4 regions of the Enterobacter sp. RIT637 genome follow, and region 1 is predicted to be linked to each of the others. Evidence: predicted binding sites of a transcription regulator. Region 1 holds the regulator's gene; each other region holds the start of a gene.

Region 1 (8,113 bases):
CACGAAGGTTGGCTTCACGCCTGCCTGGAAGGTTTCCACCATCTGCACGACCAGTTTTTTACCGCGCTGCATCGGGTCCGGCTCGGTGATCATGTTCAGCCAGGCCGGGGTCGCATGACGACGACCGTGCGGGTCATGGCCCATGTTTGGCGCACCGCCGAAGCCGGAAAGACGGCCGCGGGTCACGGTTGAGGAGTTGGCGTAACCGTCAACCTGCAGCGTAGAGCCGATGAACATATCCACCGCGTACTGGCCTGCCAGCTGGCAGAAGGCGCGGTTGGAACGCATGGAGCCGTCGGCACCGGTAAAGAAGACATCAGGACGGGCGCGGATGTACTCTTCCATCCCCAGCTCGCCGCCGAAGCAGTGCACGCTTTCCACCCAGCCGCTTTCAATGGCGGGGATCAGCGTCGGATGCGGGTTCAGCGTCCAGTGTTTACAGATTTTGCCCTTCAGGCCGAGCTGTTCGCCGTAGGTGGGCAGCAGCAGCTCAATCGCCGCGGTGTTAAAGCCGATACCGTGGTTCAGGGACTGCACCTGGTGTTCCGCATAGATGCCTTTGATCGCCATCATCGCCATCAGGATATGTTCCTGTTTGATCAGGCGCGGGTCGCGGGTGAACAGCGGTTCGATAAAGAACGGCTTGTCCGCAACGACCACGTAGTCGATCCAGGAGCCCGGAATATCGACGCGCGGCAGATCGCACTCGTCGTCCACCAGCTCGTTCACCTGCGCGATGACGATGCCGTCGTGGAACGCGGCGGCTTCCACCAGCGCCGGGGTATCTTCGGTACTCGCCCCGGTGTAGAGGTTGCCTTTGCGGTCGGCTTTAAAACCGGCAATCAGCGCCACGTTTGGCGAAAGGTCGACGTAGAGGCGTGAGTAAAGTTCGATGTAGGTGTGAATCGCACCGATTTCGAGCTGACCGTCTTCCAGCAGCTGCGAAATACGCAGGCTTTGCGTCCCGGAGAAGGAGAAGTCCAGTTTGCGGGCGATGCCTTTCTCGAAGATATCCAGATGCTCGCTGCGGCCAACGCTTGGCATGATCATATGCAGGTCGTGAACGATTTGCGGGTTCACTTCAGCGAGCGAGCGGGAAAGGAAATCCGCCTGCTTCTGGTTGTTGCCTTCCAGCACGACCTTGTCGCCCGGGGCGATCAGTTTTTCCAGCATGGCGACAAGATCGCCGGTTGGCAGTACTTTGCCCTGCACCGGTACGGAGGCCAGGCGACGCGCTTTTTCCGAGCGTCGCGTGTTCCAGTGCCGGGTGGGTGTTTGCCCAGATAACATTATTAACCTCCTGATTCAGCTAATCATTCTGATTTGCTTAACGTTGAGTAAAGTCTGCGCTCTGGCGAGAAAGGCATCAATTAAGCGTAGAGCTGAATCATTAGCCTGAGAGTAATAATCAAGGTAAAGATTTGTGATCGGGATCAGTTCATGGTTCGGAAATCCAGGCTAAACGGGGTACAATTCGGAAGGTATAGTAAATTTCTGACAAGAATCAGCATCGCCCTTATGACCCAAATCATTCCATCAGACTTCGACATTGCAGCCGAAGAGAGCGCAGAGTTCGTGCCCATGCGCGGCGTGGCTAACCCCCACCTGCAAACCATGCTGCCGCGCCTGATCCGCCGCAAGGTGCAGTTCACCCCGCACTGGCAGCGCCTGGATCTGCCGGACGGCGACTTTTTAGATCTCGCCTGGAGCGAAGCGCCGGAGCAGGCCCGACACAAACCTCGCCTGGTGGTGTTTCATGGTCTGGAAGGCAGCCTGCACAGTCCCTACGCCCACGGTTTAATCGAGGCGGCGAAAGCCCGCGGCTGGCTGGCGGTGGTGATGCATTTTCGCGGCTGCAGCGGCGAGCCGAATCGCCAGAAGCGCATTTATCACTCCGGCGAAACCGAAGACGGCACCTGGTTTTTGCACTGGCTGAGAGAAAACTTTGGCACGGTGCCAACGGCGGCGGTGGGCTACTCGCTGGGCGGTAATATGCTGGCCTGCCTGCTGGCGAAAGAGGGTGATGCGGTCCCGCTGGATGCCGCTGTTATTGTCTCCGCCCCCTTTATGCTGGAGCAGTGCAGCTACCACATGGAAAAAGGGTTTTCCCGCGTCTATCAGCGCTATCTGCTCAACCTGCTGAAGGCCAACGCCGCGCGCAAGCTGAAGGCCTACCCGGACACCCTGCCCGTTAGCCTGCAGCAGCTCAAGCGCGTGAAGCGTCTGCGTGAGTTTGACGATCTGATCACCTCGAAGATCCACGGCTTTGCCGATGCGATTGACTATTACCGTCAGTGCAGCGCCATGCCGCTGTTGAATCAAATCACCACGCCGACGCTCATCATCCACGCCAAAGACGATCCGTTTATGGATCATCACTCCATTCCGGCACCGGAGCATTTACCGGCCAACGTGCAGTATCAGCTCACCGAGTACGGCGGGCACGTGGGCTTTGTTGGCGGCACGCTGCGCAGGCCGAAAATGTGGCTGGAAACCCGCATCCCTGACTGGCTCACCTCTTTTCTGGACGGTAAAAAATGATTATCCCCTGGCAGGATCTCGCTCCCGAAACGCTCGATAATCTGATTGAAAGCTTTGTATTACGTGAAGGCACCGATTATGGTGAACAAGAACGTTCGCTCGAACAAAAGGTCAGCGATGTTAAGCGCCAGCTGAAAAGCGGCGACGTGGTGCTGGTGTGGTCCGAACTGCATGAGACGGTCAATATCATGCCCCGCAACGCGTTTCACGGCTGATCTGTAAACCTTTCCAGTCAGGGAGTTGCTATGTCTGCCAGACATCCGGTTATTGCCGTTACGGGCTCAAGTGGGGCGGGAACCACCACCACTAGCCTCGCTTTTCGCAAGATTTTCGCACAGCTGAATCTCCGGGCGGCAGAGGTGGAGGGCGACAGCTTTCACCGCTACACGCGCCCGGAAATGGACATGGCCATCCGCAAGGCGCGCGATTTGGGCAAGCACATCAGCTATTTCGGGCCGGAAGCCAACGATTTCGGCCTGCTGGAACAAACCTTCCGCGAATACGGGCAGAGCGGGACCGGGCAGTCCCGCAAATACTTGCACACCTACGACGAAGCAGTTCCCTGGAACCAGGTACCGGGGACGTTCACCCCGTGGCAGCCGCTGCCGGAGCCGACCGACGTGCTGTTTTACGAAGGGCTACACGGCGGCGTGGTCACGCCTCAACATGACGTCGCGCGCCACGTGGATCTGCTGGTCGGCGTGGTGCCGATCGTTAACCTTGAGTGGATCCAGAAGCTGACGCGTGACATGAGCGAGCGCGGGCATTCTCGCGAAGCGGTGATGGATTCCGTCGTGCGTTCCATGGAAGATTACATTAACTTCCTGACGCCGCAGTTCTCCCGCACCCACATCAACTTCCAGCGCGTGCCGACGGTAGATACCTCCAACCCGTTTGCGGCTAAAAGCATCCCGTCGCTGGATGAGAGCTTTGTCGTCATCCACTTCCGCAACCTCGAAGGCATTGATTACCCCTGGCTGCTGGCGATGCTGCAGGGCTCGTTTATTTCGCACATGAATACGTTGGTGGTGCCGGGCGGAAAAATGGGGCTGGCGATGGAGTTAATTATGACGCCGCTGGTCCAGCGACTGATGGAAGGGAAGCAGATCGCGTAACGTCTGTTGCCGGATGGCGCTTCGCTTATCCGGCCTACGTTCGTGCAGTTGTAGGCCCGGTAAGCGCAGCGCCACCGGGCTTTGTTTTTACGCCTCGATCACTTCATACGAATGCGTGATTTTTACCGCTTTCTCCAGCATTAACGCCACTGAGCAGTATTTCTCCGCAGAAAGGTCTACGGCGCGCGATACTGCGGCATCCTTCAGTTCTTTACCGGTCACGATAAAGTGCAGATTAATGTGCGTGAACAGGCGCGGCGCCTCTTCGCGACGTTCGGAAGTAAGCTTCACTTCGCAATCGGTCACATCATGACGGCCTTTTTGCAAAATCGACACCACGTCAATTGCGCTGCATCCGCCCGCCGCCATCAGCACCATCTCCATCGGGCTTGGGGCTTTGTCGCCGGAGTTACCGTCCATCAAAATCTGATGTCCAGAAGCAGATTCGCCCAGGAACGTTAAACCCTCAACCCATTTCACACGCGCTTGCATATTCATTAACTCCAACGTTGCATTTTTGGTGACAGATTACGCGTGCATTACATTTCTCGCAACGGAAGGCGACCTGCATCATGCTGAAGCGAGACACCAGGAGACACGCGGCAAAAGCTATGCTAAAACACTCTGGATGCTACAGTAATACATTGACGTTACACATGTATGCAGAGGACATCAAACTTTACTGGCTGCGAAACGTTACGACAGCCGACTTCCCAGGGTATGGGTAAGAATTCGATTGCAACCCCAGAGTCCGGATGCATCTGATGACTCTGGTGACAGCTTATAACAGAGGATAACAGCGCATGGTGCTTGGCAAACCGCAAACAGACCCGACTCTCGAATGGTTCTTGTCTCATTGCCACATTCATAAGTACCCATCGAAGAGCACGCTGATTCACCAGGGTGAAAAAGCGGAAACGTTGTATTACATCGTTAAAGGCTCGGTGGCAGTGCTGATCAAAGATGAAGAAGGGAAAGAGATGATCCTTTCTTATCTGAACCAGGGCGATTTCATCGGTGAACTGGGCCTGTTTGAAGAGGGCCAGGAACGTAGCGCCTGGGTTCGTGCAAAGACAGCATGTGAAGTGGCTGAAATTTCTTACAAGAAATTCCGTCAGCTGATTCAGGTTAACCCTGACATCCTGATGCGTCTTTCTTCCCAGATGGCACGCCGTCTGCAGGTGACGTCTGAGAAAGTGGGTAACCTCGCCTTCCTGGACGTGACCGGCCGTATCGCGCAGACCCTGCTGAACCTGGCGAAACAGCCAGACGCCATGACCCACCCTGACGGCATGCAAATTAAAATTACCCGCCAGGAAATTGGTCAGATCGTCGGTTGCTCCCGTGAAACAGTGGGCCGTATCCTGAAAATGCTGGAAGACCAGAACCTGATCTCCGCCCACGGTAAAACCATCGTGGTTTACGGAACGCGTTAATTCCGCTCAAACGGCGTGCCATCGCAAGGTGTCACGCCGTTTTTGTCTCTACTCCCCATGTGGCGCAGGCTGATCTATCACCCGGAAGTTAACTACGCACTGCGACAAACGCTGGTGTTGTGCCTTCCTGTGGCCATAGGCCTGATCCTCGGACATCTTCAGCAAGGTCTGCTGTTTTCCCTCGTGCCTGCCTGCTGCAACATTGCCGGTCTGGACACGCCGCATAAGCGCTTTTTCAAACGCCTCATTATCGGTGGCTGCCTGTTTGCTGGCTGTAGTCTCGCGGTACAGCTCCTGCTTGCCCGTGATATCCCGCTGCCGCTGATCCTGACCGTGCTGGCGATGACGCTTGGCGTGACGGCGGAAATCAGTTCGCTGCACGCGCGACTGCTGCCCGCCTCGCTGATTGCGGCCATTTTCACGCTAAGCCTCGCCGGGAATATGCCGGTGTGGGAGCCGCTGCTGATCTACGCCCTTGGCACGCTCTGGTACGGGGTGTTTAACTGGTTTTGGTTCTGGCTGTGGCGGGAGCAGCCGCTGCGTGAATCCCTGAGCCTGCTCTATGTGCAGCTTGCGGATTACTGCGAGGCCAAATACACCCTGCTCACCCAGCATACCGACCCGGAGAAATCCCTGCCGCCGCTGCTGACGCGCCAGCAAAAGGTTGTAGACCTGATTAGCCAGTGCTACCAACAGCTGCACATGCTCGCCGCCAACAAGAACCACGAATACAAACGGCTGCTGCGCACCTTCCAGGTGGGGCTGGACCTGCAGGAGCATATCTCCGTCAGCCTTCACCACCCGCAGGAGGTGCAAAAGCTGGTGGAGCGCAGCCATGCCGAAGCGGTGATCCGCTGGAACGCGCAGACCGTCGCCGCGCGGCTGAGGGTTCTGGCTGACGATATCCTCTATCACCGCTACCCCACGCGCTTCAACATGGACAAACAGCTCGGCGCGCTGGAGAAAATCGCCCGTCAGCATCCGGATAACCCGGTAGGCCAGTTTGCCGCCTGGCACTTCAGCCGCATCGCCCGCGTGTTGCGCACGCAGCGCCCGCTTTATCCGCGTGACCTGATGGCGGATAAGCAGAAACGTCTGCCGCTGCTGCCCGCGCTCAAAAGCTATCTGTCACTGAAATCCGCCGCCCTGCGCAACGCGGCGCGGATAAGCGTGATGCTGAGCATTGCCAGCCTGATGGGCATGGCGCTGCACCTGCCGAAACCCTACTGGATCTTAATGACCGTGCTGTTTGTGACGCAGAACGGCTACGGGGCCACGCGAGTGCGTATCTTCCACCGGGCTGGCGGAACCCTGGCCGGGCTGATTATTGCGGGCGTGACGCTGCACTTCCACGTGCCGGAAGGCTATACGCTGGTCGGGATGCTGGCGATCACCATGGTGAGCTATCTGATCATCCGTAAAAACTACGGCTGGGCAATGGTGGGCTTTACGGTCACGGCGGTGTACACCCTGCAGCTGCTCACGCTCAACGGCGAGCAGTTTATCGTGGCTCGGCTGGTCGATACGCTGATTGGCTGCCTGATTGCCTTCGGCGGCATGGTCTGGCTGTGGCCGCAGTGGCAGAGCGGATTGCTCAGGCAGAACGCCCATGATGCGCTGGAGGCCGACCAGCAGGCCATTCGCCTGATCCTCAGCGACGACCCGCAGCCCTCCCCGCTGGCGTATCAGCGGATGAAGGTCAACCAGGCGCACAACGCCCTGTTTAACTCGCTCAACCAGGCGATGCAGGAGCCGGGCTTTAACTCGCACTATCTGGCAGACATGAAGCTGTGGGTGACGCACAGCCAGTTTATCGTCGAGCACATTAACGCCATGACCACACTGGCGCGCGAGCACACGATGCTGACGCCGGATCTGGCGCAGCGCTATTTGCAGTCGTGTGAAATTGCGTTGCAGCGGTGCCAGCAGCGTCTGGAGTATGACTCGCCGGGCGAGGCGGGGGATTCGAATATTCTGGAAGCGCCGGAGACGTTAACCCACGGGCCAATGAGCACGCTGGAGCAGCATTTGCAGCGCGTTCTCGGGCATCTGAACACCATGCACACCATTTCGTCGGTGGCATGGCGTCAGCGCCCGCATCACGGTATTTGGTTAACGCGCCGGTTAAAGCGAACCGAGTATTAGCCTTTAACGATCTTCGCGACCGCCGCGGCAAAGCGGGTTAACCCGTCTTCGATGTCTTTGTCTTCCACCACCAGCGACGGCGCAAAGCGCATCACGTCCGGCCCGGCATTGAGCACCATCACCCCTTCGTGCGCGGCGGCGTGCAGGAAATCACGCGCGCGGCCTTTGTACTGCGGCGTCAGCTCGGCGCCAATCAGCAGCCCCATGCCGCGGATCTCGCTGAACACATTATATTCATCGTTAATCTGCTGGAGATGCTTCACGAACAGCTCACGCTTCGCGCTAACGCCGTTCAGCACCTCAGGCGTATTGATAATATCAAACGCGGCTCCCGCCACGGCGCTCGCCAGCGGGTTACCGCCGTAGGTGGAGCCGTGAGAGCCGACGTGGAACGCGGAAGCAATCTCCTGCGTCGTCAGCACCGCACTCACCGGGAAACCGCCGCCGAGCGCTTTGGCGCTGGTCAGGATGTCCGGCGTCACGCCGTAGTGCATGTAGGCAAACAGATCCCCGGTACGCCCCATCCCGCACTGGACTTCATCAAAGACCAGCAGTGCCTGATGTTCGTCGCACAGCTCGCGCAGCCCTTTCAGGAATTCCGGCGTCGCAGCGGTCACGCCGCCTTCGCCCTGAATAGGCTCGACCACCACCGCGCAGGTGTGGTCGTCCATTACCGCTTTCACCGCGTGCAGATCGTTAAACGGCACGTGGACGATATCGGCCGGTTTCGGGCCAAATCCGTCTGAGTATTTCGGCTGGCCGCCAACGGAGACGGTAAAGAAAGAGCGTCCGTGGAAGGCATTGTGGAAGGCGATGATTTTGGTTTTGTACGGGCTGTGGCGCGTTGTGGCGTAGTAGCGCGCCAGCTTAAACGCC
Region 2 (8,113 bases), on a different contig from region 1:
ATGTGACCCATGGTATCGGAACCCACGTCACCAAAACGATTTGCATCTTCGGTAGCGCCGATGCCGAATGAGTCCAGCACCATAATAAATGCACGTTTCATAATTGTTCTCCGTACGTAGTGCTTCAAAAAAATAGCGATCAGATCAGTATACAGTTATTCAGTGATGCGGCGATAGACAGTCGGTGTGCTTTCTGGTGCTTTATCGTCAAGCGTAATGGCCGCTTTCACGGCTTTTGCCGCATCCTGCCAGCTGGCTTCGTCTTTGGCGTGGATCACCGCCAGCGGACGTTGACCGTCAACGCTGTCGCCCAGACGCGCCATATCGGTAAAGCCGACGCTGTAATCAATGGTGTCCGATGCCTGACGGCGTCCGCCACCCATCGAGACCACCGCCATACCCAGCGCGCGGGTGTCCATTGCGGAAACGAAACCTTCGGTATCCGCATAAACGGCTTTGCTGAGCATCGCGGTTGGCAGGTATTTCGCGTAGTTTTCAACGAAATCGGTCGGGCCTTTCTGCGCCGCAACCATACGGCCAAAGATCTCCGCCGCTTTGCCGTTGTCCAGCACTGCCTGCAGCTTCGCGCGCGCTTCTGCATCGTCTTTAGCGAGTTTGCCGGAGATTAACATCTCAACACACAGCGCCATGGTGACGTCGAAAAGACGCGGATTACGGTATTCACCAGTGAGGAACTGGACGGCTTCACGCACTTCAACCGCGTTACCGGCGCTGGAGGCCAGCACCTGGTTCATATCGGTGAGCAGCGCGGTGGTGCGCACGCCCGCGCCGTTGGAGACGCCAACGATCGCTTCAGCCAGCGCAGCAGAAAGTTCATAGGTCGGCATAAAGGCGCCGCTGCCCACTTTTACGTCCATCACCAGCGCGTCCAGCCCTTCTGCCAGTTTCTTCGCCAGGATAGAGGCGGTGATCAGCGGGATGGAGTCAACGGTCGCGGTAATGTCACGCGTCGCGTAGAAACGCTTGTCTGCCGGAGCAAGAGAGCTGGTCTGGCCGATAATCGCCACACCAACGTCTTTAATAATATCGCGGAAGCGGCTGTCATCCGGGAAGATATCGAAGCCCGGAATGGCTTCCAGTTTGTCGAGCGTACCGCCGGTGTGGCCCAGGCCGCGCCCGGAGATCATCGGGATGTAGCCGCCGCAGGCGGCCACCATGGGGCCGAGCATCAGGGAAGTTACGTCGCCCACGCCGCCAGTGGAGTGTTTGTCCACAATCGGGCCGTTAAGGTTGAGGCTTTTCCAGTCCAGAACGGTTCCTGAATCTCGCATCGCCATGGTCAGCGACACACGCTCGGGCATCGACATATCGTGGAAGAAAATGGTCATCGCCAGAGCCGCAATCTGCCCTTCTGAGACGGTGTTATCACGAATGCCGTTGATAAAGAAGCGAATCTCTTCGTCGCTTAATGCATGACCATCACGTTTTTTACGAATAATTTCTTGTGCGAGAAACACGGTAACCTCCATGCGGAATCGGGGGAGTTGAGGCGGGTGGCGCTACGCTTACCCGCCCTACGATCCTGTAGGCCGGATAAGCGAAGCGTCATCCGGCATTGTCTGGCAATCAGTAGCTGCTTGCGCTCTTACCGTCGCCGTGACCCAGCGCTTTCAGCAGGCTGGCCAGCAGGCTGGACGCGCCGAAGCGGTAGTGGCGGGAATCAGCCCAGTCAGCGCCGAACAGCTCGTCGGCAATTGCCAGGAACTGCTGAGCGTCTTCAGCAGTACGCACGCCGCCCGCAGGTTTGAAACCAACGGTTTTGGACACGCCCATGTCGCGGATGACTTCCATCATGATGCGCGCGCTTTCCGGGGTCGCATTCACCGGCACTTTACCGGTAGAGGTTTTGATGAAGTCCGCACCGGCTTTAATGGAGATTTCAGACGCTTTACGAATCAGCGCTTCTTCTTTCAGCTCGCCGGTTTCGATGATCACTTTCAGCAGCACGTTTGCCGCCGCACACGCGTCTTTACAGGCTTTCACCAGGTCAAAACCGACCTGCTCGTTGCCGGCGATCAGCGCGCGGTACGGGAACACCACGTCAACTTCGTCTGCACCGTAGGCAATCGCCGCGCGGGTCTCTGCCAGCGCAATCTCGATATCATCGTTGCCATGCGGGAAGTTAGTTACGGTTGCAATGCGCACGTCCGGCGTGCCCTGCTCTTTCAGCGTCTTACGGGCAATCGGGATAAAGCGCGGGTAGATACAGATGGCTGCGGTGTTACCCACCGGCGTTTTCGCCTGATGGCACAGGGCGATGACTTTTTCATTGGTGTCGTCATCGTTCAGGGTGGTCAGGTCCATCAGCTTCAACGCACGCAGGCTGCTTGCAGTTAAATCGGTCATAACATTCTCCAACGGCAGTGCCGTATAAATTTTACCTTGCGGGTCTGTGAGTATTCTAACATTCACCCGCATCCACACTTCGACATTCATCACAGTTAATGAAAGCTGCGTACAAATTTGCATTACTGTAATGAGATCTTCTTCAAACTTTAGCGCCTGAATTGCCGACTAAAGCAGCAATACCCCCTGTCGGATCAAAAGCCCCGACAGGCTGGCTTCCTACAATCCGTTCATCATCCGCAGAACATTCAAGGAAGCGAATATGCCCCACTCCAGCCCCGACGCCCTGCAACAACGTTGCCAGCACATTGTGACAAGCCCGGTGTTAACCCCGGAACAAAAACGTCATTTTCTGGCGCTGGAAGCGGAGAACAACCTGTCTTATCCGGCACTCCCTGAGGCCGCACGCGCCGCGCTGGACGAAGGGTTTATCTGCGACATGTTCGAAGGCCATGCGCCTTACAAACCGCGCTACGTTCTGCCGGATTACGCAAAATTTCTGGCTAACGGTTCAGAGTGGCTGGAGCTGGAAGGCGCGGAAGATCTCGACGACGCCCTCTCGCTGTTAACCATCCTCTACCACCATGTTCCGTCCGTCACATCGATGCCGGTCTATCTCGGTCAGCTTGATGCGATATTAACTCCATATGTTAGAATTCTAACACAAGAAGAGATCGATAGCCGAATAAAACGTTTCTGGCGCTATCTCGACCGTACGCTACCGGATGCGTTTATGCACGCCAATATCGGCCCTGCGGATACGCCCGTTACACGCGCCATTCTTCGTGCCGACGCAGAGCTGAAGCAGGTCGCACCGAACCTGACCTTTATCTACGATCCCGATATCACCCCGGATGATTTGCTGCTTGAGGTAGCCAAAAACATATGTGAATGCAGCAAACCGCATATTTCCAATGGTCCGGTGAATGATAAAATTTTCACAAAAGGACGTTACGGCGTGGTGAGTTGTTACAACTCCCTGCCGCTTGCAGGCGGTGGCAGCACACTGGTGCGCCTTAACCTCAAAGCCATTGCTGAACGCAGCACATCCATTGAAGACTTCTTCACCCGCGTGCTCCCGCACTACTGTCAGCAGCAAATCGCCATCATCGATGCGCGCTGCGATTTCCTGTATGAGCAATCTGGCTTCTTTGAGAATAGCTTCCTGGTGAAAGAGGGGCTGATTGATGCCGATCGGTTTGTGCCCATGTTTGGCATGTACGGTCTGGCGGAAGCGGTAAACGCGCTCTGCGAGAAGGAAGGCATTGAGGGCCGTTACGGTAAAGACGAACGGGCTAACGCGCTGGGGTATCGCATCAGCGAACAGCTTGCAGCGTTTGTCGAAAACACGCCGGTGAAACACGGCTGGAAGCACCGCGCGATGCTTCACGCGCAGTCCGGGATCAGTTCCGATTCTGGCACCACGCCGGGCGCGCGCCTGCCCTATGGCGACGAGCCGGATCCCATCAGCCATCTGCTGGCCGTTGCGCCACACCACAAACATTATCACTCCGGAATCAGCGATATTCTCACCCTGGAGGAGACGGTAAAACGCAACCCGCAGGCGGTGGTTCAGCTTTGCCTGGGCGCGTTCAGGGCCGGTATGCGTGAATTCACCGCCAACGTGGCGGGTAACGATCTGGTGCGCGTCACTGGCTACATGGTGCGACTATCGGATCTGGAGAAATACCGGGAAGCGGGTTCGAGAACCAACACCACGTGGCTGGGGGAAGAAGCCGCACGCAATACCCGTATTCTGGAACGTCAGCCGCGCGTGATTAGCCATGAACAGCAGATGCGCTTTAGTTAGTCAGGTCATTCCTTTTTCCTGCGTGGACGGGCCGGGCAGCCGCCTGGCCCTGTTCCTGCAGGGCTGTAACCTGCGCTGTAAAACCTGCCATAACCCGTGGACGATCGGCCGCTGCAACGACTGCGGCGACTGCGTGCCCCACTGCCCGCACGACGCGCTGACCATTCAGGCCGGACGCGTCTGGTGGCAGGAGAGTGACTGCCAGCAGTGCGACACCTGCCTGCACCTGTGCCAGCAGCAGGCAACGCCTATGGCGCACCGCTTCAGCGTGGAAGAGATCCTCACCCAGATCCGCAAATCCGCACCGTTTATCGAAGGGATCACCGTGAGCGGCGGTGAAGCCACAACGCAATTGCCGTTTTTGATCGCCCTGTTCACCGCGATCAAAGCCGATCCCGCCCTGCGTCACCTCACCTGTCTGGTAGACAGCAACGGTCTGTTAAGCGAAACCGGCTGGCAAAAGCTGCTGCCAGTGCTGGATGGCGCAATGCTGGATCTCAAGGCGTGGGGGAACGAGCATCACCGCTTCCTGACCGGACGCGAAAACCCGCAGATTAAGCAGGGCATCCGCTGGCTGGCAGATCGTCACCGTTTGACAGAACTCCGCCTGCTGGTCATCCCGGAGCAGTGTGATTATCTGGAACATCTTAAACCGCTGACGACCTTTATCCACGGGCTTGGAAATGTGCCGGTGCGCATCAACGCGTTTCATGCGCATGGCGTTTACGGTGAGGCGGCGTCATGGCGTAGCGCGACGCCGGACGACGTGGAACCGCTGGCTCTGGCGCTGGAAGAACAGTGGATCACCGTGATCCGCCCGTCGCTGTATCTATAGCGTGATGCCAAATAGCGTACGCGTATTCTCAAGCAGCGCATCGGCAATCACCTCTTCAGGCTCCTTTCGCAGTTCACACAGGGTGGTAAACACGCGCGCCGCCTGTTCCGGGCGATTCGGCTGCCCCTGAAAACCATTCAGCGGCATATCGGGCGCGTCGGTTTCCAGCAGCAGCGCCGACAGCGGCAGCTGTGCCATCACGTCACGGGTTTTACTGGCACGCGGATAGGTGATGGTGCCGCCGACGCCGATTTTATAGCCCAGCTCGATAAAACGCTGCGCCTGCTGCAGGCTGCCGGAGAAACCGTGTACGACGCCCGTGCGCGGCAGATCGATGCGTTTCAGGTGCATCGCCAGCTTATCGTGCGTGCGTCTCGAATGGAGGATCACCGGCAGATCGTGGCGCTTCGCCAGCCTGAGCTGCGCGTCGAGGATCGTCTGCTGGCGCTCAAACTGTGGATCCTCGCGATAAAGATCGAGGCCGATCTCACCGATGGCAACCAGCTTCTTCTCCGCCGTTTGCAAAACGGCGTCCAGGCTATCGAGATGTTCGTCCAGATGATGTTCAATCACGATGGGATGCAGACCCAGTGCGGCATACAGCGCGTCGTGACGGCGGGCAAGATTCAGCACCCGCTCGAAATACGCCGCTTCAATCGCGGGCACAATAATCGCGTCGACTCCCGCCCGTGCGGCGCGATCGATGCTCGGCACCTCGTCGCTGCTGAAGGGGGGAAAATCAAAGTGACAATGGGTATCGACAAAGCGGTACGTCACGCCAGATCCTCGTTATCCAGTGGAACATCGTTCGCCTGGGGAATATCCACCAGCGGCAAGGTCAGCGGGTCGTTGGCGACAATGGCAGGCGGGGTGATAATGCGTTTATGCCGATGAAGCGGCGGTTGCTCCGCCAGCATTTTGCCTACCGTCGCCAGGAAATAGCGTCCGCACAGTCGCCCCGTCTTGTAATCCATGCGCAGCGCAGGAATACGGCTGCCGAGCGCCATGCTCAGCAGCGGCTTCGGCGGATAAATTTCGAAGATACGCAGCTTACCCGGTGGTTTTTCAATGAAACGCTGCATCGCGCCGTAGGTGGTTTCATGCTGCTTCGCGATATTCACCAGCGGCTGCAGGCTGCTGTCGCCCAGCCAGCGCTCCATGCGTTTAAACCACTGCGGCGTGTAATACATCTGCGATGGTACGGTTCGGATCACCACGATGGTTTTCGCCCCGCGTCGGGCGGCCTCCTGTACCGGCACCGCGTCACTGATCCCACCGTCCAGATAGCTGATGCCATCCAGCAGCGCACCGGTTCGATAAAACCCGGGAATGGCGCTGGAGGCGCGGATAATATCCAGCCAGTTCTCTTTCTGCGGCGAAAAGTAACCCGGCGAATAATCATCACCCCGGCTGGCGCACATCCAGAACTCTTTTCCGGCATCAAACAGACGGGCGGCGGTATCCATCGCCAGCGGCATCTGACTGGATGTGGAATCCAGCAGCCAGTCGAGATCGATCAGGTTGCCGCCGCGCACGAAGCGCACCGGGTTAAAAAATTCTTTTGCCGTGGTGTAGCGCATAATCACTTTGCGCGCGTAGCCGGGCTGGTTGCAGACATAAGCGGAGAGATTCTGTGCCCCGGCAGAAGTACCGAAGTAGAGGTCAAACGGGTTGAACTGCGCGCGCATAAATTCGTCGAGCACGCCCGCGGTGAAAATACCGCGCTGGCCACCACCTTCACAAACCAGTGCAAGTTGCCCCGTGCGGAACGGTTTTAACGTCAGCGGCGCAATATTGCCGAGCGTAACGGGAATTCGCTGCCCCACCTCTGCCTTCCTGTTTTCATTATTGTGTTCAGACACAGTAACGCCATCCCTTCAGGTTCTCAAACGAGAAAAAGCCAGTCACGAGGACTGGCTTTACTTTGTTTATGAAATATTGCGTTTTGCTAAGGACGGCGTCGACCTGTAAACAGACTGACCAGGAACAGAATAATACCAACGACGAAGACAATTTTTGCTGCCCAGGCCGCTGTACCCGCCAATCCACCAAAGCCCAAAGCGGCGGCAATTAACGCGATAACCAGAAATATAATGCCCCAACGAAACATAAGCCTCTCCTTTACCATAGTTAATGTCGGCCGCTAAACGTGAGCGCTCAGGTCACTCACCGGCGTTTTTCCAGAGTCGTTCTTATTTCGCCCGCTGGCCTCAGCCAGACGGGCGAATGGTGAAGATTTACTTCGCTTTCAGATCGTTTTTAACGCTTTTCACACCATCAATCGCTTTCGCGATAGATTCGGCACGTTCAATTTGTGCCTGGGAATCAACCGTACCGGAAAGCTGCACCACACCATCAGTGGTTTCCACTTTCACCTTGCGGGAAGGCACGATGTCATCTGCTAACAGTTTAGCTTTGATTTCGCTGGTGGTTGCCGCATCCCCGGCATAACCCTTCACGGAGCTGTCTTTGCTGTCACGAACGTGCAATTTATCGCTTACGGACGCGACACCCTCGACACCCTTCGCCACGTTAACAGCCTTTTCGGCCTGGGCCTGGCTTTCCACAAAGCCGCTCAGGGTGACGACTTTTTTGTCGGTCTTCACGGAAATATCGGTGCTCTTGATGGCTTCATCATCCACCAGTGCGGCTTTCACTTTTGCTGTGATGGAGCTGTCATCCATGAAATTACCGACTTTATTCATAGAGCTATCGATTTTTTCCCCTGCAGTGTTGGCAGTGGACTGTGCTTTATCCATGGTGCTGCTTTCCGCCAGGGCAGAACCGCTAACCAGAACGCTACCCAGAGTCACAGCCAGCAGAGTTTTAGAAATCTTAAGTCTTGTCATATTCATCGATGTATTCCTGTGTTTTGCCCGTCATTCGAGCGACAAACTTCCTTTATTACTAGTTTTATATTTCGCGAATAAGCACACGGGTGAAATGGAGAACCTCTAGTCATGCATTGAACAGTTTATTCATCCACGCCCGGTGCTAAACACTGAGTTAAATATAGATCACTCTCACAGTGTCGCTTTCAGAATCGGATAGAAAATGAGCAAAAGGCGTGAAATTGCCGTGAATTAAGAACATTCCGCAAG
Region 3 (8,113 bases), on a different contig from region 1:
GTTTGCCACCGGTCGCCACCACGTGGACGTGGGGCAGATCCGCGATAATCTGGAAATCAAATCGTACATGATCACCTCCAACGGTGCGCGCGTGCACGACACGGATGGTAACCTGATTTTTACCCACAATCTGGACCGCGATATTGCCGCCGATCTGTTCGGCGTGGTGCACAATAACCCGGATATCGTCACCAACGTTTATCGCGATGACGACTGGTTTATGAACCGCCACCGCCCGGATGAGATGCGTTTCTTCAAGGAAGCGGTATTTAACTACTCCCTGTACGAACCTGGCCTGCTGGAGCCGGAAGGGATCAGCAAGGTGTTCTTTACCTGTGAAAGCCATGAAGAGTTGCTGCCGCTGGAGCAGGCGATCAACGCGCGCTGGGGCGACCGCGTTAACGTGAGCTTCTCCACGCTGACCTGTCTGGAAGTGATGGCTGGTGGCGTCTCCAAAGGCCACGCGCTGGAAGCGGTGGCTAAACGTCTGGGCTTTGAGCTGAAAGACTGTATCGCGTTCGGAGACGGCATGAACGACGCTGAGATGCTCTCCATGGCGGGCAAAGGCTGCATCATGGAGAACGCGCACCAGCGCCTGAAAGACCTGCACCCGGAGCTGGAAGTGATCGGCACTAATGGCGATAACTCTGTGCCTAAGTATCTGCGCAAGCTGTTCCTTGAATAATCTTCATCTGATTATTTATTGCTCAGTTGTCAACTAAAGAGTTCGCTACAATGCCTGTCCTTCTTTCTGAGAGACAAGCATTGTGGCGCTACTCATTATCACCACTATCCTGTGGGCCTTCTCCTTTAGCCTGATTGGCGAATACCTTGCCGGATCGGTCGACAGCTACTTCTCGGTACTGATGCGGGTGGGGCTGGCGGCGCTGGTGTTCCTGCCGTTTCTGCGCGCGCGCGGACAATCGCTGAAAACGATTCTGCTGTATATGCTGGTGGGCGCGATGCAGCTCGGCATCATGTACCTGTTCAGCTTCCGGGCCTACGTTTATCTGTCCGTCTCGGAATTCCTGCTGTTCACCGTGCTCACGCCGCTCTATATCACGCTGATCTACGATCTGCTCAGCAGGCGTCGCCTGCGCTGGGGATATCTTTTAAGCGCGGCGCTGGCGGTGATCGGCGCGGCGATTATTCGCTATGACAAGGTCAGCGATCACTTCTGGACCGGGCTGATGTTCGTCCAGCTCGCCAACATCAGCTTCGCCATCGGCATGGTGGGCTACAAACGCCTGATGGAAACCCGTCCGATGCCGCAGCATAACGCGTTTGCCTGGTTTTATATGGGGGCCGCGATTGTCGCGGTGGTGGCGTGGTTTATGCTCGGTAACCCGCAAAAACTGCCGACCACCACCGTGCAGTGGGGCGTTCTGGTCTGGCTGGGCGTAGTGGCTTCCGGGCTGGGATACTTCATGTGGAACTACGGCGCTACGCAGGTAGACGCCGGTACGCTGGGGATCATGAATAACGTGCATGTCCCGGCAGGGCTGCTGGTCAATCTCGCCATCTGGCAGGAGCAGCCGCACTGGCCGAGCTTCCTTATTGGGGGAGCGGTGATCCTGGCTTCGCTGTGGGTACATCGCCGTTGGGTCGCTCCGCGCTCCGCACAAACGGAAGATGGTCGCACGCGTGGTTCCGCGCTGAGCGAATAAACGCTTCCGTAACCGGCTGACGCTGCTCGCCATCGCGCACGGCAGAGTACAGTCGACTCCACAGTCCTTCACCCAGGGTTTTGGTCACCACCAGACCCTGGCGTTCAAAACTCTCCACCACCCAGTGCGGCAGCGCCGCGATGCCCATTCTGGCCGCTACCATCTGAATCAACAGCAGGGTGTTATCCACGCTTTTTAGCTGTGGGCTAATCCCCGCAGGCTGCAGGAAGTGACGCCAGATATCCAGACGACTGCGCTGCACGGGATAAATCAGCAGCGTTTCCGTCGCCAGATCTTCCGGCGTGATGCGCGTTTTGCTGGCCAGCGGATGGTCCGGGGCCAGTACCAGGCGCACTTCATAATCAAACATCGGCGAATAGTGCAGGCCGCTGCGCGGCAGGATGTCGGACGTCATCACCAGATCCAGCTCGCCCTGCTGCAGCGAGGGCTGCGGATCAAAGGTCACGCCGGATTTGAAGTCCATCTCCACCTGCGGCCACTTCTGGCGGAAGTTCTCAAGCGCGGGGGTCAGCCACTGAATACAGCTATGGCACTCAATGGCAATGCGCAGTTTGGTTTGCTGCGGCTCGTTGCAGGACTGCAACGCGCTGGCGATCTGCGGCAGTACCTGGTTTGCCAGCTGCAGCAGAATTTCACCCTGCGGCGTAAAGCGCAGAGGCTGGCTCTTACGCACAAAAAGACGGAAGCCGAGGCGTTGTTCCAGATCGCTGAACTGGTGAGAAAGGGCAGACTGGGTCTGGTGCAGCGTGGCCGCCGCTGCCGCAAGAGAACCGCAGTTCCGCAACGCTTGTAGCGTTTTCAGGTGTTTAATCTCGATCATGAAAGTCCTTCACTTCGCCATGAACATTTTGCGCTTGAGGAATATACAGTACCTGCCAATTATAGATGTGTAAACATCTGGACGTCTAAATAGCAAATTTCATAAGGGGCATAACATGATAATCCGCAATCACACTCTCGGTTTTCCTCGCGTTGGCCTGCGCCGCGAACTGAAAAAAGCGCAAGAAAGCTACTGGGCGGGTAACACCACCCGTGAAGAACTGCTGACGGTGGGACGCGAGCTACGCGCCCGTCACTGGGAGCAGCAAAAACAGGCGGGCATTGACCTGCTGCCGGTGGGCGATTTCGCCTGGTACGACCATGTTCTGACGACCAGCCTGCTGCTTGGCAACGTGCCGGCTCGTCATCAGAACAAAGATGGATCGGTGGATATCGATACCCTGTTCCGCATCGGCCGTGGCCGTGCACCAACGGGTGAGCCAGCGGCAGCGGCGGAAATGACCAAGTGGTTCAACACCAACTACCACTATATGGTGCCGGAGTTCGTGAAAGGTCAGGAGTTCAGGCTGACCTGGACGCAACTGCTGGAAGAAGTGGACGAAGCGCTGGCGCTGGGTCATCAGGTGAAGCCCGTATTGCTGGGGCCAGTCACCTACCTGTGGCTGGGTAAGGTAAAAGGCGAACAGTTTGACCGCCTCAGCCTGCTGAAGGATATTCTGCCGGTCTACAAACAGGTGCTGATCGAGCTGGGCAAGCGCGGCATTCAGTGGGTGCAAATCGACGAACCGGCGCTGGTGCTCGAGCTGCCGCAGGCGTGGCTTGATGCCTTCAAATCGGCGTATGACGTGCTCACCGGGCAGGTGAAGCTGCTGCTCACTACCTATTTCGAAGGCGTGACGCCAAACCTGAAGACTATTACCGCGCTGCCGGTGCAGGGCCTGCACGTTGACCTCGTTCACGGTAAAGACGACGTCGCAGAGCTGCACAAACGCCTGCCAGCGGACTGGCTGCTTTCTGCCGGGCTGGTTAACGGTCGCAACGTCTGGCGTGCCGATCTGACGGAGAAATATGCACAGATCAAGGACATCGTCGGCAAACGAGAGCTGTGGGTGGCATCCTCTTGCTCGCTTCTGCATAGTCCAATCGATCTCAGCGTGGAGACACGTCTCGACCCTGAAGTAAAAAGCTGGTTTGCCTTCGCCCTGCAAAAATGCGAAGAGCTAACGCTGCTGCGCGATGCGCTGAACAGCGGCGAGACGGCGGCGATTACCGAATGGAGCGCACCGATCCAGGCGCGTCGTCACTCGGCGCGGGTGCACAACCCGGCGGTGGAAAAACGCCTGGCGGCCATCACCGCGCAGGACAGCCAGCGCCAGAGCCCGTATGAAGTACGCGCCGAAGCGCAGCGTGTCCGTTTCAACCTGCCCGCGTGGCCGACCACCACAATTGGTTCTTTCCCGCAAACCACCGAAATCCGCGGACTGCGTCTGGACTTCAAGAAGGGCAACCTGGATGCGAACAACTACCGCACCGGTATCGCTGAGCACATCAAGCAGGCAATTATCGAGCAGGAGCGTTTAGGTCTGGACGTGCTGGTGCACGGCGAGGCCGAGCGTAACGACATGGTGGAATACTTCGGTGAGCACCTGGACGGCTTCGTCTTTACCCAGAACGGCTGGGTGCAGAGCTATGGCTCCCGCTGCGTGAAGCCGCCAGTGGTCATCGGCGACGTCAGCCGCCCGGAAGCGATCACCGTGGAGTGGGCGAAGTATGCCCAGTCCCTGACCGACAAGCCGGTAAAAGGGATGCTCACCGGTCCGGTAACCATTCTCTGCTGGTCCTTCCCGCGCGAAGACGTGACCCGTGAAACCATCGCGAAGCAAATCGCGCTGGCGCTGCGTGATGAAGTGGCGGATCTGGAAGCCGCAGGCATTGGCATCATCCAGATTGACGAACCGGCGCTGCGCGAAGGTCTGCCGCTGCGCCGCAGCGACTGGGATGCCTACCTGCAGTGGGGCGTGGAAGCGTTCCGCATCAACGCCGCGGTGGCGAAGGATGATACCCAGATCCACACCCACATGTGCTACTGCGAATTTAACGACATCATGGATTCGATTGCCGCGCTGGACGCCGACGTGATCACCATCGAGACCTCGCGTTCAGACATGGAGCTGCTGGAGTCGTTTGAAGAGTTCGACTACCCGAATGAAATCGGGCCGGGCGTGTACGACATTCACTCCCCGAACGTGCCCAGCGTGGAGTGGATTGAAGCCCTGCTGAAAAAAGCGGCCCAGCGCATTCCGGCGGAACGTCTGTGGGTGAACCCGGACTGTGGACTGAAAACCCGCGGCTGGCCGGAGACGCGTGCGGCGCTGGCGAACATGGTGAAGGCGGCGCAGAACTTGCGTCAGGCTTGATAAAGCGTAGGCCCGGTAAGGCGTTGCCGCCACCGGGCTTTTTTGCTTTTAGGCTTTTTTGCCGCCGTGCTGGCTAAACCACGCCAGCATCCGCTGCCAGCCATCTTTGGCTGATTCTGCGTGATAGCTCGGGCGATAATCGGCATTAAACGCGTGTCCGGCATCCGGGTAGACCACGATCTCCGCTTTCGCATTCGCCGCGCGTAGCGCATGGCGCATGGTCTCGACGGTATCAAGCGGAATGCCGGTATCCTGACCACCGTAAAGCCCTAACACCGGCGCATTCAAATCCGTAGCGATATCAACAGGCTGCTTCGGCGAGTTCAGCGTTTTTTCACCTACCAGCTTGCCGTACCAGGCGACGGCCGCTTTCAGCTGCGGGTTATGCGCGGCATACAGCCAGCTAATGCGTCCGCCCCAGCAGAATCCGGTCACCAGCAGACGATGTGCATCGCCCCCGTTGCGCGCGGCCCAGCTGGCAACGTGATCAAGGTCAGCCAGCACCTGGGCATCCGGGACTTTGCTCACCAGATTGTTGAACAACGTAGGGATATCGCTGTAATCGTTCGGATCGCCCTGACGGAAATAGAGCTCTGGCGCAATGGCCAGGTACCCTTCCAGCGCCAGCCGGCGGCAGAGGTCGCGAATATGCTCGTGAACGCCAAAAATTTCCTGAACCACAATCACGATCGGCAGCGGACCCTCTGCCGATTTTGGTCGCGCGTGATAAGCAGGCATATTCTCCCCCTGCGAGGGGATGGAGGTCTCGCCCGCAGTAATGGCTTCTTCTGAGGTTGAGACGATGGTTGAAGCATGCGGAGCCGCAGCAGGTGCAAAACCGGTTTTTTCAGTCATGGCATTCTCCGTACCAATGAGTTAGCGCAAAGGTAAATATAGTCACCAGGTTAACAACCCACAGTGCCTTATACGGTCTATCTTTTGTGCAGCACCTGGCGATATAACTTGTTAATGTGATGTAAGTCACTATTTAATGGAAATTAACTGCAATAATTTTCATTCATGGTGAGGTGTGTCACGAAATTCTATGGAGTGCTTCTGTAAAGTACCGTTTTACTTCTTCTGACTAACCGACCCACAGAGGAGTCACCCTATGTCTAAGTCTGATGTTTTTCATCTCGGCCTCACTAAAAACGATTTACAAGGGGCTACGCTCGCTATCGTCCCTGGCGATCCTGAGCGTGTGGAAAAGATCGCCGCGCTGATGGATAAGCCGGTCAAGCTGGCAGCCCATCGTGAATTCACCACCTGGCGCGCAGAGCTGGATGGCAAAGCGGTGATCGTGTGCTCTACCGGTATCGGTGGCCCGTCTACGTCTATTGCGGTGGAAGAGCTGGCGCAGCTGGGCATTCGTACTTTCCTGCGTATCGGCACCACCGGCGCTATCCAGCCGCACATCAACGTCGGCGACGTGCTGGTCACGACCGCATCTGTACGTCTGGACGGCGCAAGCCTGCACTTTGCACCAATGGAATTCCCGGCAGTAGCCGATTTCGAATGCACCACCGCGCTGGTTGAGGCCGCGAAATCCGTAGGCGCGACCACTCACGTGGGCGTCACCGCTTCTTCCGATACCTTCTACCCGGGCCAGGAGCGTTACGACACCTTCTCAGGCCGCGTGGTAAGCCGTTTCAAAGGCTCTATGGAAGAGTGGCAGTCCATGGGCGTGATGAACTACGAAATGGAATCTGCAACGCTGCTGACCATGTGCGCAAGCCAGGGTCTGCGTGCCGGTATGGTGGCGGGCGTTATCGTCAACCGTACCCAGCAGGAGATCCCGAACGCCGAAACCATGAAGCAGACCGAAAGTCATGCGGTGAAAATCGTGGTGGAAGCGGCTCGCCGCCTGATCTAGTCCTCCTCTCTGAGATAAAAGGCCGACGCGTTCGGCCTTTATTTTTTGCGTAGCGCCTCGCAGGAAAACCCTTTCAAACTGGACGTTTATACAGCACAATTCTATTTTGTGCGGGTAATACGTTGATGCAGGGGGCATTGTGGATATCTCAATCCTGATTTATGCGGTGGTTGCGTTGGTGAGCGTGGCGGTAGGCTGGCTGATTTCTGGCTACCAGCATGCGCAGATGAAAGCCGATCAGCTGGCAGAACGTGAAGAGATCGTCTCAGAGCTAAGCGCCACAAAACAACAGCTTGCTCAAGGCTCGCACTGGCGCGACGAATGCGAGCTGCTCAATAATGAACTGCGTAACCTGCGCGACATCAACACCTCGCTGGAGGCCGATCTCCGCGAAGTCACCACCCGTCTTGAATCCACCCAACTGCATGCGGAAGACAAAATCCGCCAGATGATCAACAGCGAGCAGCGCCTCAGCGAGCAGTTTGAGAACCTCGCCAACCGTATTTTCGAACACAGCAACCGCCGCGTTGACGAACAGAACCGCCAGAGCCTGAATAGCCTGCTGACACCGCTGCGTGAACAGCTGGACGGGTTTCGCCGTCAGGTGCAGGACAGCTTTGGCCAGGAGGCGCGCGAGCGACACACTCTGGCGCATGAAATTCGCAATCTTCAGCAGCTAAACGCACAGATGGCGCAGGAGGCGGTGAACCTGACGCGCGCGCTCAAAGGCGATAACAAAACGCAGGGGAACTGGGGGGAAGTGGTGCTGACGCGCGTGCTGGAGGCCTCTGGCCTGCGCGAAGGGTACGAATACGAAACCCAGGTCAGCATTGAAAACGATGCCCGCTCGCGCATGCAGCCGGATGTCATTGTACGTCTGCCGCAGGGTAAAGATGTGGTGATTGACGCCAAAATGACGCTGGTGGCCTACGAGCGCTATTTCAACGCGGAAGATGATTACACCCGCGAATCGGCGCTGCAGGAACACATCGCCTCCGTTCGTAACCATATTCGTCTGCTCGGCAGAAAGGATTATCAGCAGTTACCGGGGCTGCGCTCGCTGGATTACGTGCTGATGTTTATCCCGGTAGAGCCCGCCTTCCTGCTGGCGCTCGACAGACAGCCCGAACTGATCACCGAAGCGCTGAAAAATAATATTATGCTGGTCAGCCCGACTACGCTGCTGGTGGCCTTGCGGACCATTGCTAACCTGTGGCGTTACGAGCATCAAAGCCGCAACGCGCAGCAGATTGCCGACCGTGCCAGCAAGCTGTACGACAAAATGCGCCTGTTTGTGGACGATATGTCCTCGGTCGGGCAGAGCCTGGATCGTGCGCAGGATAACTACCGCCAGG
Region 4 (8,113 bases), on a different contig from region 1:
TTGCGTATGCCTTCCCTGCTGCCGGATGATTTCATTCCTGATGTGAATACCCGTCTGTCGTTCTACAAACGTATCGCCAGTGCGAAAAAAGAAAACGAGCTGGAAGAGATCAAAGTGGAGCTGATCGACCGCTTCGGGTTGCTGCCGGATGCCGCGAGAAATCTGCTGGATATTGCGCGGCTTCGTCAGCAGGCGCAAAAGCTGGGCATTCGTAAGCTCGAAGGAAATGAAAAAGGCGGCGTGATTGAGTTCGCGGAAAAAAACCATGTCGATCCGATGTGGTTGATTGGCCTGCTGCAAAAACAGCCGCAGCACTTCCGCCTGGACGGTCCGACGCGCCTGCGTTTTACTCAGGAGCTAACAGAACGCAAAACCCGCATGGACTGGGTGCGCAACTTTATGCGCCAGCTTGAAGAGAACGCTATCGCGTAATCTTCTCCCCCGTTAGCGCCTGGCTAGCGGGGGACAATTTACAAACTCTTTGCACTTCACCCGATCTTCCCGACAGACCTGTTCGCCATAATTATCATTAACCCTTTATAAAACAATAACCTTATCATTTATACGGATTATGATGATGACCGCTTCGCGTTTCAGTCGCTGGATCACCCTGCTTGCGCTTGCCGCTACGGTAGCCGTTGCGCTACCTGCTCGCGCAAACACCTGGCCCCTTCCCCCCCCTGGCAGCAATGTTGTCGGGCAGAACCGTTTTCACGTCGTTGAAAATAATGGGGGTTCGCTGGAGGCCATTGCCAAAAAATATAATGTCGGCTTTCTGGCCTTGCTGCAGGCCAACCCCGGAGTCGATCCTTACGTGCCGCGCGCCGGCAGCGTGCTGACGATCCCGCTTCAGGCCATTCTGCCCGATGCACCGCGCCAGGGGATCGTGATCAACCTTGCCGAGCTTCGACTTTACTATTATCCGCCGGGTAAAAAAGAAGTGACCGTTTACCCTATCGGTATCGGCCAGCTGGGCGGCGACACGCTGACCCCAACGATGGTCACTACCGTGTCGGATAAACGCGCTAACCCAACCTGGACACCCACGGCAAATATTCGCGCACGCTATAAAGCTCAGGGTATCGATCTGCCTACAGTCGTGCCAGCGGGCCCGGACAACCCGATGGGTCATCATGCGATCCGCCTCGCAGCTTATGGCGGGGTTTATCTGCTGCATGGAACAAATGCGGATTTCGGCATTGGTATGCGCGTGAGCTCCGGCTGTATTCGTCTGCGCGATGACGACATCAAGACGCTCTATAGCGTGATTACGCCGGGCACAAAAGTGAATATTATCAATACGCCAATCAAAGTTTCAGAAGAGCCGGGTGGCGTACGGCTGGTCGAAATTCACCAGCCATTATCAAAACACCTCGGTGACGATCCGCAGACACTGCCCATTCCACTGAATGCCGCGCTGGTGAGCTTTAAATCGAATACGAACACCGATAGCCTGGTGATGGAGCGCGCGATGGAAGCCCGGTCAGGAATGCCTGTCGACGTCACGCGGCATGGAGATGTCACTCCGCAGTCAATGTAAGCGCCAAAAAAAAGCCCTGCAAATGCAGGGCTTTTTTTATAGCAGTGGCATAAATGAGGGTTTAGCCAGGCTTATTTATAGATAACAGCAGTACCGTGCAGGGTGTTAGGGCCGGTTACTGAGGTGATACGGAAAGATTTAGCACCCATCTCATCCGCTTTCTGCGCAAGCTGATCTTCCAGAGAGCCCAGGTTTGTCCCCGCGTTTGCAGAGATGGTCCCCACTTTTTGTTGGTCAGCTGGAGTAGATTGGACTTCTACAGCGGCGAAGCTTGCGAAAGAGAGTGAGCTAAGTACAGCAGCAGCGATCAGGGTTTTTACGTTTTTCATGATTTTTACCTTTAGGCAGATGAATTTGGCGTCGTAAGTTATTTACTTAACGATCGATAGGTAAATGATAGATGTGATCCAGCTCACACGTCAACATGTTTTTATAACGACCATTAAATTAATTTTAATCTCTTTAATTTTCATACCCATATGATTAATTTATTTTTAAGCAAACTACGCTGGTCGCGGGATGGGTTTATTTTTATAATGGTCATTCAACAAACCAACTGAGGACCAACGGCAAATGACAACCGATGTCACGAGTTGCGCAAAGAAAAGCCGTGGCCGACCAAAAGTGTTCGACAGGGATGCGGCGCTCGATAAGGCCATGACACTCTTCTGGCAACATGGGTACGAAGCGACCTCGCTTTCCGATCTGGTGGAAGCGACCGGCGCCAAGGCACCCACGCTGTATGCGGAATTTACCAACAAAGAGGGGCTGTTCAGGGCAGTACTGGACAGATACATCTCGCGCTTTGCGGCAAAACACGAAGCGCAGCTTTTTTGCGAAGAGAAAAGCGTTGAGCAGGCGTTGCAGGACTACTTCTGCGCCGTCGCGACCTGCTTTACGAGCAAAGACACACCCGCGGGCTGTTTTATGATCAACACCTCCGCCACGCTTGCTGCGTCGTCTAAAGAGATTGCCAATACGGTGAAATCACGCCATGCCATGCAGGAGGAGACGTTAAGTACGTTTCTGGCCCAGCGGCGGCAGCGCGGTGAAATCCCGGCGCACTGCCGCCCGCAGGAGCTGGCGCAATACCTGAGCTGTATTTTACAGGGTATGTCCATCAGCGCCCGTGAAGGGGCTACGCTTGAAAAACTGCAGGGTATTACGCAAACCACGCTGCGCCTGTGGCCTGAACTGCTTAAACTCTAGGGCAAAAAAAAGCTCCTCAGCCTGAGCGCATGAGGAGCTAAGTTCAGAGAACATCTTTTTTACACTTTGTTGTTCAGTACCAGCTGACCATTGTTGTCCAGAGGGATCTGGGTGCCAGGGTCTTTATCCATGCGGATTTTGCCCTGCTGGTCGCCAATTTTGTAAGTTACGTCATAGCCCAGCATTTTTTCGGACTTGTCATAGACGGTTTTGCAGCGCTGCTGGGTAGTGGTGTACGTGTCGTTGTCCTGCATTGCGCCCTGCACCTGATTACCGGCATAGCCGCCACCCAGCGCCCCCACGACCGTCGCCACATCTTTGCCTCGCCCGCCACCAAACTGATGACCAATCACGCCACCGGCTACGGCACCGAGAACAGAACCGGCAATGCGGTTTTCATCCTGTACCGGACGACGGTGAGTCACGGAGACGTTACGGCACTCCTGGCGAGGAGTTTTCACGGTTTCTTTAATGGGGGTAGCAGAAACGACCTGCGCATACTGCGGGCCACGATCAAGTACGTTGAGACCGGCTACGGCAGCCACACCTAGCGCAGCAGCGACGCCAATCCCTATACCCGCCAACATTGATTTATTCACGGGACTTCCTCCTTTGTTGCTATTGGAAACTATTTTGCAGCAGGGCTCAGTCGTCGCCAATAAGACAAAGGATTAAAAAATGGGCGTATGGCGGAGATATATCGTGTTTGAGAGAACTCTTAAGCACACAAAGTGTGATGCACAGCATGAAATGCTAAAAACTTCCCTCCGGATGGCCCGGAGGGAGAGAAAAATCAGTGCAGCTTCAGTCGTGGGCGGATCACGCGGTTGATTCTGCCGACCAGCATCATCAGACCGGTTTTGAAGTAGCCGTGCAGTGCGATCTGATGCATACGGTAAAGGGAGATATACACGAAGCGTGCAATGCGCCCTTCGACCATCATGGAGCCGCGCATCAGGTTACCCATCAGGCTACCCACGGTGGAGAAGTTAGACAGCGACACCAGTGAGCCGTGATCTTTATAGACATACGACTTCATTGGCTTCCCTTTGTACTGCGCCAGGATGTTGTGCAGCACCAGGCTCGCCATCTGGTGAGCAGCCTGAGCGCGCGGCGGCACGAACCCACCTTCAGGCCGCGCGCAGGACGCACAGTCACCAATAGCGAAGATTTCCGGGTCACGCGTGGTTTGCAGCGTCGGCTCTGTCACCAGCTGGTTAATACGGTTGGTTTCCAGCCCGCCGATCTCTTTCATGAAATCAGGCGCTTTGATACCCGCCGCCCAGACCATCAGATCGGCTTTGATATACTCGCCGTCTTTGGTATGCAGGCCGCCTTCGTCAGCGCTGGTCACCATGGTCTGCGTCAGCACCCGCACGCCCAGTTTGGTGAGCTCATTGTGCGCCGCACCGGAAATACGTGGCGGCAGCGCAGGCAGAATGCGTTCACCGGCTTCAACCAGCGTCACGTTCAGCGCTTCGTTAGTCAGCCCTTTATAACCGTAGCTGTGCAGCTGTTTCACCGCGTTGTGCAGCTCAGCGGACAACTCTACGCCCGTCGCGCCGCCGCCAACAATGGCGATGTTTACCTTGCCATTGGCGCCCATATTGCTGGTGTACTTCAGGAACAGGTTTAGCATTTCCTGATGGAAACGGCGCGCCTGGTGCGGGTTATCGAGGAAGATACAGTGCTCTTTCACGCCCGGCGTGTTGAAGTCGTTAGAGGTACTGCCCAACGCCATCACCAGCGTGTCATACGCCAGCTTGCGTTCTGGTACCAGCAGTTCGCCTTTTTCGTCACGCAGTTCGGCCAGTGTAATGGTTTTGCTTTCACGGTTGATATCCACCACGGATCCCAGCTGGAACTGGAAATGGTGATTGCGCGCGTGCGCCAGATAGCTCAGCGCATCAACGCCCTCATCCAGCGAACCGGTCGCCACTTCGTGCAGCAGCGGTTTCCACAGGTGGCTATGGTTGCGATCCACCAGCGTAATTTTGGCTTTTTTGCCGCGACCCAGCTTTTTACCCAGCTGTGTGGCCAGCTCCAGCCCGCCAGCACCACCGCCTACAATCACTATCTTTTTCAATGGCGTAGTCAACGTGACCCCCTCAAATTATTAACCAATTGTTAACTAAAAGTTATAAAAATAACCCTTAATTAACAACAGGTTACAGCACTGAAACCATTCAGGTGAATTGAGAATAACACGTCAGGCGCATTGGTCATACCAAAATTGATATGCATCAAGTTTTGATGGCTTAAAAGTAGACAATTCTGGACAAAAAGAAACCCGGCCGCGAGCGCGTACCGGGTTTTGGGTGCCTGGCTGTGGCTTAGCCCAGCGTTTTGAAGGCTTTGATGCGCTGCAAATGCGGGGAGATATTCTTGAACTTGTGGGTCTGTTCCTCGTCCCAGACAATTTCATAGTAATGATGCAGCAGTTCTGCCGCCCGGCTGCTGTTCAGGGCCTCATCCTGGCGCGAGAGGATCACTAAACAGCGATCGCGGTTTTTCTCACGGAAGTTGCTCACGCACTTGGTGGCAATGTCGACATACTCTTCCGGGCGGTCAATTTTGCCTTCCATGTTCTCGTTCGGGAACAGGTTGGGATTGAACACGACCTGGCGGATGTCGCACAGGAAGCCAATGCGTTCGGCCCAGTAGCCCCCCAGCCCCACGCCGCAGATCAGAGGACGTTCATCGACGTTGAGCTGTAACATCTTGTCCACTTCCTTGAGCAGATGCTGCATATCATGCTTCGGATGGCGCGTGCTGTAACTGATCAGCCGTACATCCGGATCGATAAACTGCAGCTGCAGCACCTTCTCATGATTACCAGGACTGTTTGAGTCAAAACCGTGTAAATAGATGATCATTGTCTTCTCACCACGCTACGCCTTCCGGGAGGGTTTACAGGCTGGCTTTATGTGCCTGCCAGCGCTCATTCAGTGCTTCAAGCTGGGCGTTGACCGTCTTCCAGCGCGCCGAATCCATCAGCTCCTGACGGCTAAATGAACCTTTATGATACAATTGTGTAACACGCTCTGCTTTGATCGGCGACAGGTTATCCAACACGCTGACGGCCCCTTTACGATTATTGCAGACGAGGATCATATCGCAACCTGCGTCCAGGGAAGCCTGCCCGCGCTCCGCATAGCTGCCCATAATTGCCGCGCCTTCCATCGACAGGTCGTCGGAGAAAATTACGCCATTAAAACCGAGCTCCTGACGCAGCACCGTTTTCAGCCAGTGCGGTGAACCGCTGGCCGGGCGCGGATCGACATCGCTGTAAATCACGTGTGCAGGCATGATGGCATCAAGCTTGTTATCGGTGATAAGCGAACGGAACACCGACATATCTTTGGCACGGATTTCCGCTTCCGGACGCGGATCGCGCGGCGTCTCTTTGTGAGAATCTGCCGTCACTGCGCCATGTCCCGGGAAGTGTTTGCCGGTGGTTTTCATGCCCGCGGCGTGCATGCCGTCGATAAAGCGGGTCGCCATCGCCAGCGCAATGCGCGGATCTTCATGGTATGAACGCTCGCCAATCGCGGCGCTGATATGGCCCACATCCAGAACGGGAGCAAAGCTGATGTCGATATCCATCGCAATCATTTCACTCGCCATCAGCCAGCCGGCATCCTGCGCCAGTTTACCGCCCTCTTCTGTACCCAGCAGCGCAGCAAAAGATTGTGCAGCAGGCAAGCGGGTGAAACCCTCGCGGAAGCGCTGCACGCGCCCGCCTTCCTGATCCACCGCGACCACCAGATGGTTACGGGATGCCGCGCGGATCTGACGAACCAGCTCGCGCAACTGCGCCGGATCGTGGTAGTTACGGGTAAACAGAATCAGCCCGCCTACCAGCGGATGCGCCAGAATGTCGCGCTCCTCCGCATCCAGCTCAAACCCTTCGACATCCAACATGACTGGACCCACACGAACCTCTCTTATCCTTTAGTTTGTAACTGACGCCAGACGTCATCTGCCAGCGTAATAAAGTGTTTGTCGTTTGATTGCTGAAAGCGCATTTCAAACCAGCCCGCCATCAGCATGAATACCCAGGGTTGCCAGCGTCTGACCTGCCGCATAAGCATTAACGCATCCATCTGCGCTTCACGGGCATAGGCCATTACAAGCTGCTCACGAGAGGCATCATCCGGCATCCAGACCGCCGCCAGCTCCAGCGCCACGTCGCCATCTCCGGCATACTCCCAGTCGATGAGCCTGGCTCCCGCAGGCGTGTGTACGATATTCCCGGCGTGGACGTCCATATGCAACGGCGAAAGCCGTAAGGGCTGCGGTTCCCCTCTCTTCCGCAACCGTTTAAGCTGCGCAAGCCAGAATGGCGTTCGTCTTTCGGGCGAGGCCTGCTGCCAGTATCTTTCCAGCAGCGGTAGCAGCGAGACCCGCCATCCCAGGCAAGGCTGGCGGTGAAGATGATACAGCATCGCGGCGAGCGTGGGAGTATGCGGAAGCGCGCTTTTGATCTCCCCCGCAAGATACTCTACTGCCATCCAGCCCTGCATAAAGAAACAGGGCTTCGGCACGAGATCCGCAGGCAAGCGCCTGAGTGTACGAAACTGTCGGCGAAAGTGGGAGGCAGGGGCAGAGAGATCGTGATGCTGTCGCAGCACCAGCCGATGTTCGCCATGCTCAATGATGCAGCTCGCGCCGCCAAGCCCGGAGTGGGCCTGCGGCGCGATAAGGCGATACTGAGGAAAATAACGCGTCAGAACCTCGTCACGCGTGAGGCTATTGTTGCGTAACGGCACCTTTACCTGACCAGATAATTTCACCCGTCTGAACCAGCATCAGCTGCATCTGCAGCGAAGGCGTATTCACGTTACCGGTGGCGTTAGAATAGAGGACATACTGAGCGCCAACGTTACGCGCAATGCCTATCGCTTTGCTGCGCGAGCCCAGGCTATCCTGCGGCGACAAGCCCAACTGCTGTTTGGCTACCGCCAGCTGCTGAGTCGAGACCAGGGTAAATTTGCCGTTGTTTGCTAACGCATTACGCAGCGTTTCGGTCGCTTCGCCCGCGTTGAGTGAACCATTGGTGCGGTTATTGACGCTATCCACCAACAGCACGCTTCCCGGCGTTACGCCCTGAGCCTGCAGCATTTTGCCCACCATAGGCTGCATTGCGCCATTCCAGTCATAGTGACGCACGCGCGGCGCAGGCTGGGACGATTGGTCCGGGTGCTCAATTGGGCCAGGCTGCGCCGGAATGGTCGGGACAGAAGGCACCGTTGGCACAGGCTCCGTTGGCTGTGTCGGCTGTTCCGTACCCGGTTTCGCCTCATCCACTGGCGCGGGTTGTTCTGTACGCGTCACACACCCTGCGAGGAAAAGTGCAAACGC

Evidence for each region. Region 1 encodes CRP, which controls carbon source genes, mostly activating them, when cyclic AMP is high. Its sites were predicted from a motif close to ATGTGANNNNNNTCACAT; they were not measured.
Region 2: a site for CRP is predicted at 2,498-2,515, ahead of deoC (deoxyribose-phosphate aldolase). Genes of this name have one in related genera too.
Region 3: a site for CRP is predicted at 5,855-5,872, ahead of udp (uridine phosphorylase). Genes of this name have one in related genera too.
Region 4: a site for CRP is predicted at 1,941-1,958, ahead of bhsA (multiple stress resistance protein BhsA). Genes of this name have one in related genera too.

What each region holds. Positions count from the first base shown of each region.
Region 1 is NZ_JAIHAZ010000011.1:85,359-93,471, reverse strand. It holds gene mdcA (malonate decarboxylase subunit alpha) at 1-1,290, opposite strand, end outside; gene K5E19_RS16080 (hydrolase) at 1,519-2,541, shown strand; gene K5E19_RS16075 (YheU family protein) at 2,538-2,756, shown strand; gene K5E19_RS16070 (phosphoribulokinase) at 2,787-3,656, shown strand; gene K5E19_RS16065 (OsmC family protein) at 3,744-4,148, opposite strand; gene crp (cAMP-activated global transcriptional regulator CRP) at 4,460-5,092, shown strand; gene K5E19_RS16055 (YccS/YhfK family putative transporter) at 5,150-7,237, shown strand; gene K5E19_RS16050 (aspartate aminotransferase family protein) at 7,234-8,113, opposite strand, start outside.
Region 2 is NZ_JAIHAZ010000017.1:13,483-21,595, reverse strand. It holds gene deoB (phosphopentomutase) at 1-101, opposite strand, end outside; gene deoA (thymidine phosphorylase) at 156-1,478, opposite strand; gene deoC (deoxyribose-phosphate aldolase) at 1,588-2,367, opposite strand; gene K5E19_RS19495 (YjjI family glycine radical enzyme) at 2,630-4,177, shown strand; gene K5E19_RS19490 (YjjW family glycine radical enzyme activase) at 4,152-5,012, shown strand; gene K5E19_RS19485 (TatD family hydrolase) at 5,007-5,789, opposite strand; gene K5E19_RS19480 (patatin family protein) at 5,786-6,838, opposite strand; gene K5E19_RS19475 (DUF1328 domain-containing protein) at 6,961-7,122, opposite strand; gene osmY (molecular chaperone OsmY) at 7,250-7,867, opposite strand.
Region 3 is NZ_JAIHAZ010000005.1:175,972-184,084, forward strand. It holds gene yigL (sugar/pyridoxal phosphate phosphatase YigL) at 1-685, shown strand, start outside; gene K5E19_RS10770 (carboxylate/amino acid/amine transporter) at 768-1,667, shown strand; gene metR (HTH-type transcriptional regulator MetR) at 1,555-2,508, opposite strand; gene metE (5-methyltetrahydropteroyltriglutamate--homocysteine S-methyltransferase) at 2,624-4,885, shown strand; gene K5E19_RS10785 (dienelactone hydrolase family protein) at 4,934-5,740, opposite strand; gene udp (uridine phosphorylase) at 5,997-6,758, shown strand; gene rmuC (DNA recombination protein RmuC) at 6,898-8,113, shown strand, end outside.
Region 4 is NZ_JAIHAZ010000001.1:278,473-286,585, reverse strand. It holds gene mfd (transcription-repair coupling factor) at 1-432, shown strand, start outside; gene K5E19_RS01345 (L,D-transpeptidase family protein) at 575-1,540, shown strand; gene bhsA (multiple stress resistance protein BhsA) at 1,612-1,869, opposite strand; gene comR (TetR family copper-responsive transcriptional repressor ComR) at 2,114-2,749, shown strand; gene K5E19_RS01330 (glycine zipper 2TM domain-containing protein) at 2,809-3,348, opposite strand; gene K5E19_RS01325 (NAD(P)/FAD-dependent oxidoreductase) at 3,543-4,847, opposite strand; gene ycfP (alpha/beta hydrolase YcfP) at 5,083-5,625, opposite strand; gene nagZ (beta-N-acetylhexosaminidase) at 5,660-6,685, opposite strand; gene thiK (thiamine kinase) at 6,697-7,521, opposite strand; gene lpoB (penicillin-binding protein activator LpoB) at 7,502-8,113, opposite strand, start outside.